Regions from separate parts of the Bariatricus sp. SGI.154 genome, predicted to be linked through region 1. Evidence: predicted binding sites of a transcription regulator. Region 1 holds the regulator's gene; the other holds the start of a gene.
What was found. The regulator HrcA, encoded in region 1, represses chaperone genes, less so after heat shock. The targets are predictions, from matches to a motif close to TGTTAGCACTCNNNNNNNNNGAGTGCTAACA.
Positions count from the first base shown of each region.

Region 2: clpB (ATP-dependent chaperone ClpB) is a predicted target of HrcA. The motif match lies at 2,049-2,079, and genes of this name have one in related genera.

Region 1 covers NZ_JBNPMC010000032.1:20,880-24,302, reverse strand. Annotated here, with positions in the region: gene ACQRBN_RS13270 (ATP-binding protein) at 1-558, opposite strand, end outside; gene ACQRBN_RS13265 (Crp/Fnr family transcriptional regulator) at 643-1,302, shown strand; gene hrcA (heat-inducible transcriptional repressor HrcA) at 1,515-2,558, shown strand; gene grpE (nucleotide exchange factor GrpE) at 2,609-3,280, shown strand.
Region 2 covers NZ_JBNPMC010000023.1:31,611-35,033, reverse strand. Annotated here, with positions in the region: gene ACQRBN_RS11180 (SNF2 helicase associated domain-containing protein) at 1-884, shown strand, start outside; gene ACQRBN_RS11175 (CD1871A family CXXC motif-containing protein) at 928-1,077, shown strand; gene ACQRBN_RS11170 (4Fe-4S binding protein) at 1,085-1,930, shown strand; gene clpB (ATP-dependent chaperone ClpB) at 2,154-3,423, shown strand, end outside.

The sequences.
Region 1 (3,423 bases):
ACAGCAGGGGACTTCCATGCGGACGATGGTGAGGCTTTTAATGTTGTTATTCTTGATAATCTCGGTTAGTTTTTCTGTGTAATCGCCTTCGTCTAGTTTCGGGCAGCCGATCAGGGTGATTCGGTTTTTGATGAAGCGGTTGTGAAAATCTGCGTAGGCGTAAGCGGTGCAGTCTGCAGCGATTAGCAGGTTGGCATTTTCAAAGTATGGTGCGTTTACTGGCACTAATTTGATCTGCACTGGCCACTGGCTAAGCTGGCTTGATGGAATCTCCGGGAGTGGAGAATTCTCTGGTGCGGAACTATTGTCAGGAATTGCTTTATTTTTTAGATGTTGTTGTACAGCCTCTTCGTCGTAGGCTGCTGCTTCTCTTTCTTCGAATGAGATTGCGTTTGTCGGACATACTGGAAGACAGTTTCCTAATCCGTCGCAATAATCGTCTCGGATTAATCTGGCTTTTCCATCGACCATCTGGATCGCTCCTTCGTGGCAGGCTGCAGCACAGGCTCCGCAGCCGTTGCATTTTTCTTCGTCTATATGAATAATTGTTCTTATCATAATGTACCTCCTTGATTTGATACACATAATTTACTACAATGAGAAAAGAAAATATGTTGTTTTTCCAACAAAGGGAGTGAAAATATGAAAATTAATATAGACATGCTGTCGGCTTCTCCGTTATTTCAAGGAATTAAGGAGGAGGATCTTGAGAATATGCTTTCGTGTCTGGGAGGAACTGTCCGGAATTATGGAAGAAACGAGGTTATCCTGGTGGAAGGAGAGCCAGTTGGAAAGGTTGGAGTAGTTCTTAAGGGATGTGTGCAGGTAATGAATGAGGATGTGTTTGGGAATCGGACGATCCTTGAGCAGGTGGGGCAAGGAGAGTTATTCGGAGCGGCTTATGCCTGTGCAAAGTTTGATAGAAGTCCGGTGAGTGTAGCGGCGGTGGAAGACAGTGCTGTTCTGCAGTTGGATGTAAGGCGGGTATTGACTGTCTGCCCGACTGCCTGTCAGTTTCATCAGGAACTGGTTAGGAATATGGTGCATATCCTAGCGGGGAAGAATGTATTGCTGGGAGAGAAGATCCGGTATCTTTCCAGACGGACCACCAGGGAAAAGCTGATGTCCTATCTGTCAGACCAGTCTAAAAGGGCAGGAAGCAGGCATTTTTGCATTCCATTCGACAGGCAAGGGCTGGCGGATTATCTCTGTGTGGAGAGGAGCGCTATGTCGGCAGAACTTGGGAAACTTAGGAAAGAAGGGGTGGTGGATTATCTCAGAAGTGAATTCTGGCTTAAGTAATTCAGGTGGGTACACCACATTTTTCAGTTAGGTACACCACATTTTTCAATTTGGGACGTAGTAAAAGTGCATTTTACTACATCCCAAACTTATAAAAAATGTATAAAGAGTGTTGACAAAACAAATCAGCAGTGCTAAATTAATAGTCGAAAGGTGTTAGCACTCAAAAACAAAGAGTGCTAATAAAACAAAATCCGAAAGGAGGAAGGCGAATGATATCAGAACATGGCTTGAGTGATCGTAAGTTAAAGATATTGCATGCAATCATTCAGACGTATCTGGAGACAGGCGAGCCGGTCGGGTCCAGAACGATTTCCAAATATACGGATTTAAATTTAAGTTCTGCAACGATCCGCAATGAGATGGCAGACTTGGAAGAACTTGGATATATCATGCAGCCGCATACGTCAGCCGGACGTATTCCTTCGGATAAAGGCTACAGATTATATGTAGATATGCTGATGGATGAGAAGGAGCAGGAATTAAGCGAGATGCAGGAGCAGATGCTTGATAAGGCAGACAAGATGGAACAACTCCTGAAGCAGGCAGCCAAGGTTCTTGCCAATAGTACGAATTATGCGACTATGGTTTCTACACCGATGAATAACGCGAACAAGATTAAATTCATCCAGTTATCCATGGTGGATGCGGAACAGGTGATTGCGGTAATCGTACTTGGCGGCAATGTGATCAAGAATAAGATCATTAATATAGAAGAGCCGCTCAGCAATGAGAATCTGCTGAAATTGAATATGCTCTTGAACACTACATTGAACGGCATGTCGATTGAAGCAATCAATCTTGGGCTGATCGCGAGATTAAAAGAACAGGCCGGGATACACAGCCAAGTGGTTGGCAAGGTATTAGATGCGGTGGCGGATGCCATTCAGGTAGATGAAGATATGCAGATCTACACAAGCGGAGCCACGAACATATTCAAGTATCCGGAACTTAGTGATAAGCAGAGCGCCCAGGAGATTATCAATGCATTTGAAGAGAAGCAGCAGTTGACAGAACTTGTAACCCAGACATTATCTCAGGAAGAGAATACCGGAATTCAGGTGTATATCGGAGATGAGACTCCGGTTCAGACTATGAAAGACTGTAGTGTCGTTACCGCAACTTATGAATTAGGTGACGGCATGAAGGGAACGATAGGTATTATCGGACCGAAGCGAATGGATTATGAGCATGTATTAAAATCTATGAAACGACTCCAGAATGAGTTGGATCAGATGTTTCATAAGAATGAATAAGAAAGGTGGAATAACCCTTGGAGAATCAGCAGGAGAAAAGCCAGGAAGAGATGGTAAAAGAGGCTGTAGAGGAAGCGAAGAAGGCAGCAGAGCAGGCAGAACAAGAAGCGGCAGAAACTTCTGATGACAGCGGTAATACAGCAGAAGCCAGTGAAGAGCCAGAAGAAGAGGCGACAGTTGGCGGAGATGGCGAAGCAGCTGAAGACAGCGAGGAAGAAGAGGCAAAGGACGGCGAAGAAGAACCAAAATCCGGAAAGAAATTATTTGGCAAGAAGAATAAAAAAGATAAAAAAGACGAGAAGATTGAGGAACTGACTGACAGACTCACTCGTCAGATGGCAGAGTTTGATAACTTCCGCAAACGTACGGAGAGGGAGAAGTCCCAGATGTACGAGATAGGAGCGAAAGATATCATAGATAAGATTCTTCCGGTAGTTGACAATTTCGAGCGTGGGCTTGGAGCAGTCAAGGAAGAAGACAAAGAAGATCCCTTCATCCAAGGAATGGAGATGGTGTATAAGCAGTTAATGACAACACTGGAAAGTGTAGGGGTCAAACCTATCGAAGCGGTAGGACAGGAATTCAATCCTGATTTCCACAATGCAGTGATGCACGTGGAAGATGAGAACCTCGGTGAGAATATCGTAGCCGAAGAGTTTCAGAAAGGTTACATGTACCGTGATTCCGTCGTAAGACACAGCATGGTAAAAGTAGCGAACTAAACCTGAACACTTAATGATGCCTGAATACTTAGTGAGGTATTATCGAACTTAGTATGAAGGTAGATACTCTGAACAAAGTGAAGAGTATCTTCACAGAATTTAGTGTGAAGGTTGTTCGAGGAGCGAAGCGAATCGAACTTCAT
Region 2 (3,423 bases), on a different contig from region 1:
TGATGCCCGGCTTTCTGTATGGTTATGATGTATTCAAACGAGAGATAGAGACTCCAATTGTAAAGAACAATGATGAAGTGGCAATGAACCGCCTTCAGAAAATGGTAAGCCCGTTCATTCTGCGAAGAGTGAAAGAGGATGTGTTGAAAGATCTGCCAGAGAAACTGGAAGAAGCACGCTATGTAAGGTTCGGAAGTGAGCAGCAGAAACTGTATGATGCACAGGTGTTGCATATGAAAGAAGATATTGCAAGGCAGGATGATGCGGAATTTAATAAGAATAAGATGCTGATTCTGGCAGAACTGACAAGGCTTCGGCAGATATGCTGCGATCCGTCACTTTGTTTCGATAACTACAAGGGTGAGACCGCCAAACTTGAGGCATGCCTCCAGTTGATTCAAAGCGCGGTTGATGGCGGTCACAGGATGCTTGTATTCTCGCAGTTTACTTCGATGCTGGAGATTCTTAAGAATAGGCTGGAGGAATCGGGAATCTCATACTATATGATTACAGGCAGTACTTCGAAAGAAAAAAGGTTGCAATTGGTGAAGGAGTTTAATGAGGGAAATGTGTCTGTATTCTTGATCTCATTAAAAGCAGGAGGCGTGGGCCTGAACCTTATCGGAGCCGATGTGGTGATCCACTATGATCCATGGTGGAATCAGGCGGTACAGAATCAGGCGACTGACCGCGCCCATCGTATCGGGCAGACGAAGAAGGTAACGGTCTACAAACTGATTGTTAAAGACACTATTGAAGAGAAAATACAAAAACTTCAAGAGACGAAAAAGAATCTGGCAGATCGGATCGTTGGCGGAGAGACGGCACAACTTGGCAGCCTTGGAAGAGAAGAGATATTGGAATTGTTGGGAGTGGAAGGATAGAGATCGTGAAGACAGAACTTAAAGGAGTAAAAGGAGAATAGTAATGGCGAAAATAAGGGAATCCAGATGGATAGGAATTGTGATAGCTATGCTGGGGATTCTGATGATGGGATATGGAATCTGTCGTGGCGAAGTGGATGTTGTGTTGGCAAAAGCAGTAAGAATATGTTTGGAGTGTATAGGAATTGGATAAGCAAAAGATGAAAATCAATGAATGGTCCCGTCATGGAATTCAGGCACTGTGGGCATTGCTGACGAACAGTTATCTGGCTGGATTCCTTCAGGGGAAGATTTACAAAGGAAATTTAAAGAAAATCTGCGTTCCCGGACTTAACTGCTATTCCTGCCCTGGGGCGGTCGGAGCCTGTCCGATTGGGGCGATACAGGCAGTTGTGGGTAGTTGGAATTTTAAAATGGCATATTATGTGATTGGCTTTCTGATCTTTATAGGAGCGATGATCGGACGAGTGGTATGTGGATTCTTGTGCCCATTCGGGCTGATTCAGGAGTTGCTGCATAAGATTCCATTTCCGAAGAAAATCAGGACTTTTTACGGGGATATATTATTAAGAAAGTTGAAATATGTGATCTTCGCGGTATTCGTGATCTTGCTTCCGCTGTTCGTTGTGGATATCATGGGGCAGGGAGCGCCGTATTTCTGCAAATTGATCTGTCCGGCAGGGATGCTGGAGGGGGGAATCCCGCTGGTTCTGATGAATCAGTCCCTGCAAAGTGCAGTAGGATGGCTGTATGCGTGGAAGGGTGTGCTGCTGATGATCACAATCATACTTTCGATGATCATCTATCGTCCGTTTTGTAAATATATCTGCCCGCTGGGGGCGCTGTATTCTGTTTTTAATCCGATCTCGATTTTCAGATATCGGGTAGATGATGAGAAGTGTGTGCATTGTGGAAAGTGTGCGCAGACGTGTCAGATGCAGGTGAATCCGGTGGAGAATGCGAACCATCCGGAGTGTATCCGGTGTGGAAGGTGTAAGAAGGCTTGCCCGGTGGGAGCGATTAGTTGTGGGATGAGAAATAGGTAAGTTTATTAATTTTTAGGAAGGTAGATTGGACAGCGAGTAGAGAAAAACCATAGTTGATAGTGAGTTTTAAGTTTAGTGAAACTAGGACTTTAGAGGTTTCACTAAATTTTTATAATCTTTTTGGCACTCACCACTTGACAGTGCTAACAAAAAGCGTTAATGTTATATTGCAAATAGAACAAATCACTAATTTAAGATAACGTTATACGAGGAGGTTGTCACTATGAATATAAATAAATTTACGCAAAAATCCTTACAAGCAGTCCAGAACTGTGAGCGCGTGGCATTAGAGTACGGCAACCAGGAGATTGAGCAGGAGCATCTGCTCTATGCATTGCTCACACAGGACGACAGTCTGATTCTCAAACTCTTGGAGAAGATGGGAATCGATAAGAACAATATCATTAACCGCACAGAAGAAGCATTAAGGAAGCGTACCAAAGTTCAGGGCGGTCAGCAATATGTCGGTCAGGACTTAAACAAAGCCCTGATTCATGCGGAAGATGAAGCAAAGCAGATGGGAGATGAATATGTATCTGTTGAGCATCTCTTTTTGTCGCTGATAAAATATCCGAATAAAGAGATGAAGTCCCTTTTCCGGGAAATGGGTATCAAGAGGGATGAGTTCCTGCGGGCATTGTCCACTGTTAGGGGAAACCAGCGTGTAACCAGCGATAATCCGGAAGATACCTACGATACGCTGAACAAGTACGGCTCAGATCTTGTAGAACGTGCAAGAGAGCAAAAACTAGATCCTGTGATCGGACGTGACTCCGAGATACGTAATGTAATTCGTATCCTTTCCAGAAAAACGAAGAACAATCCGGTATTGATCGGTGAACCTGGTGTTGGTAAGACTGCAGTTGTCGAGGGACTGGCACAACGAATCGTCCGTGGCGATGTACCGGAGGGCTTGAAAGATAAGACAATCTTTTCCCTGGATATGGGAGCGCTTGTGGCAGGTGCCAAGTATCGTGGAGAATTCGAAGAGCGTCTGAAGGCAGTGCTGGAAGAAGTGAAGAACAGTGACGGCAAGATTATTCTTTTCATCGATGAACTTCATACGATCGTAGGTGCCGGTAAGACGGACGGTGCTATGGATGCGGGCAATATGTTGAAACCGATGCTTGCCAGAGGAGAACTTCACTGTATCGGTGCGACAACTTTAGATGAGTACCGTCAGTATATTGAAAAGGATGCGGCTTTGGAGCGTCGTTTCCAGCCGGTAATGGTAGATGAGCCGACGGTTGAAGATGCAATTTCTATTCTTCGAGGCCTGAAAGAGCGTTATGAAGTGTTCCACGGCGTTAAGATTACAGACGGTGCGCTGGTTGCGGCAGCGACACTTTCTGATCGTTATATCTCAGACAGATTCCTGCCAGATAAGGCGATTGACCTTGTTGATGAGGCTTGTGCCTTGATTAAGACGGAACTGGATTCCATGCCGACAGAATTGGATGAATTGCAGCGTAAGATTATGCAGTTTGAGATTG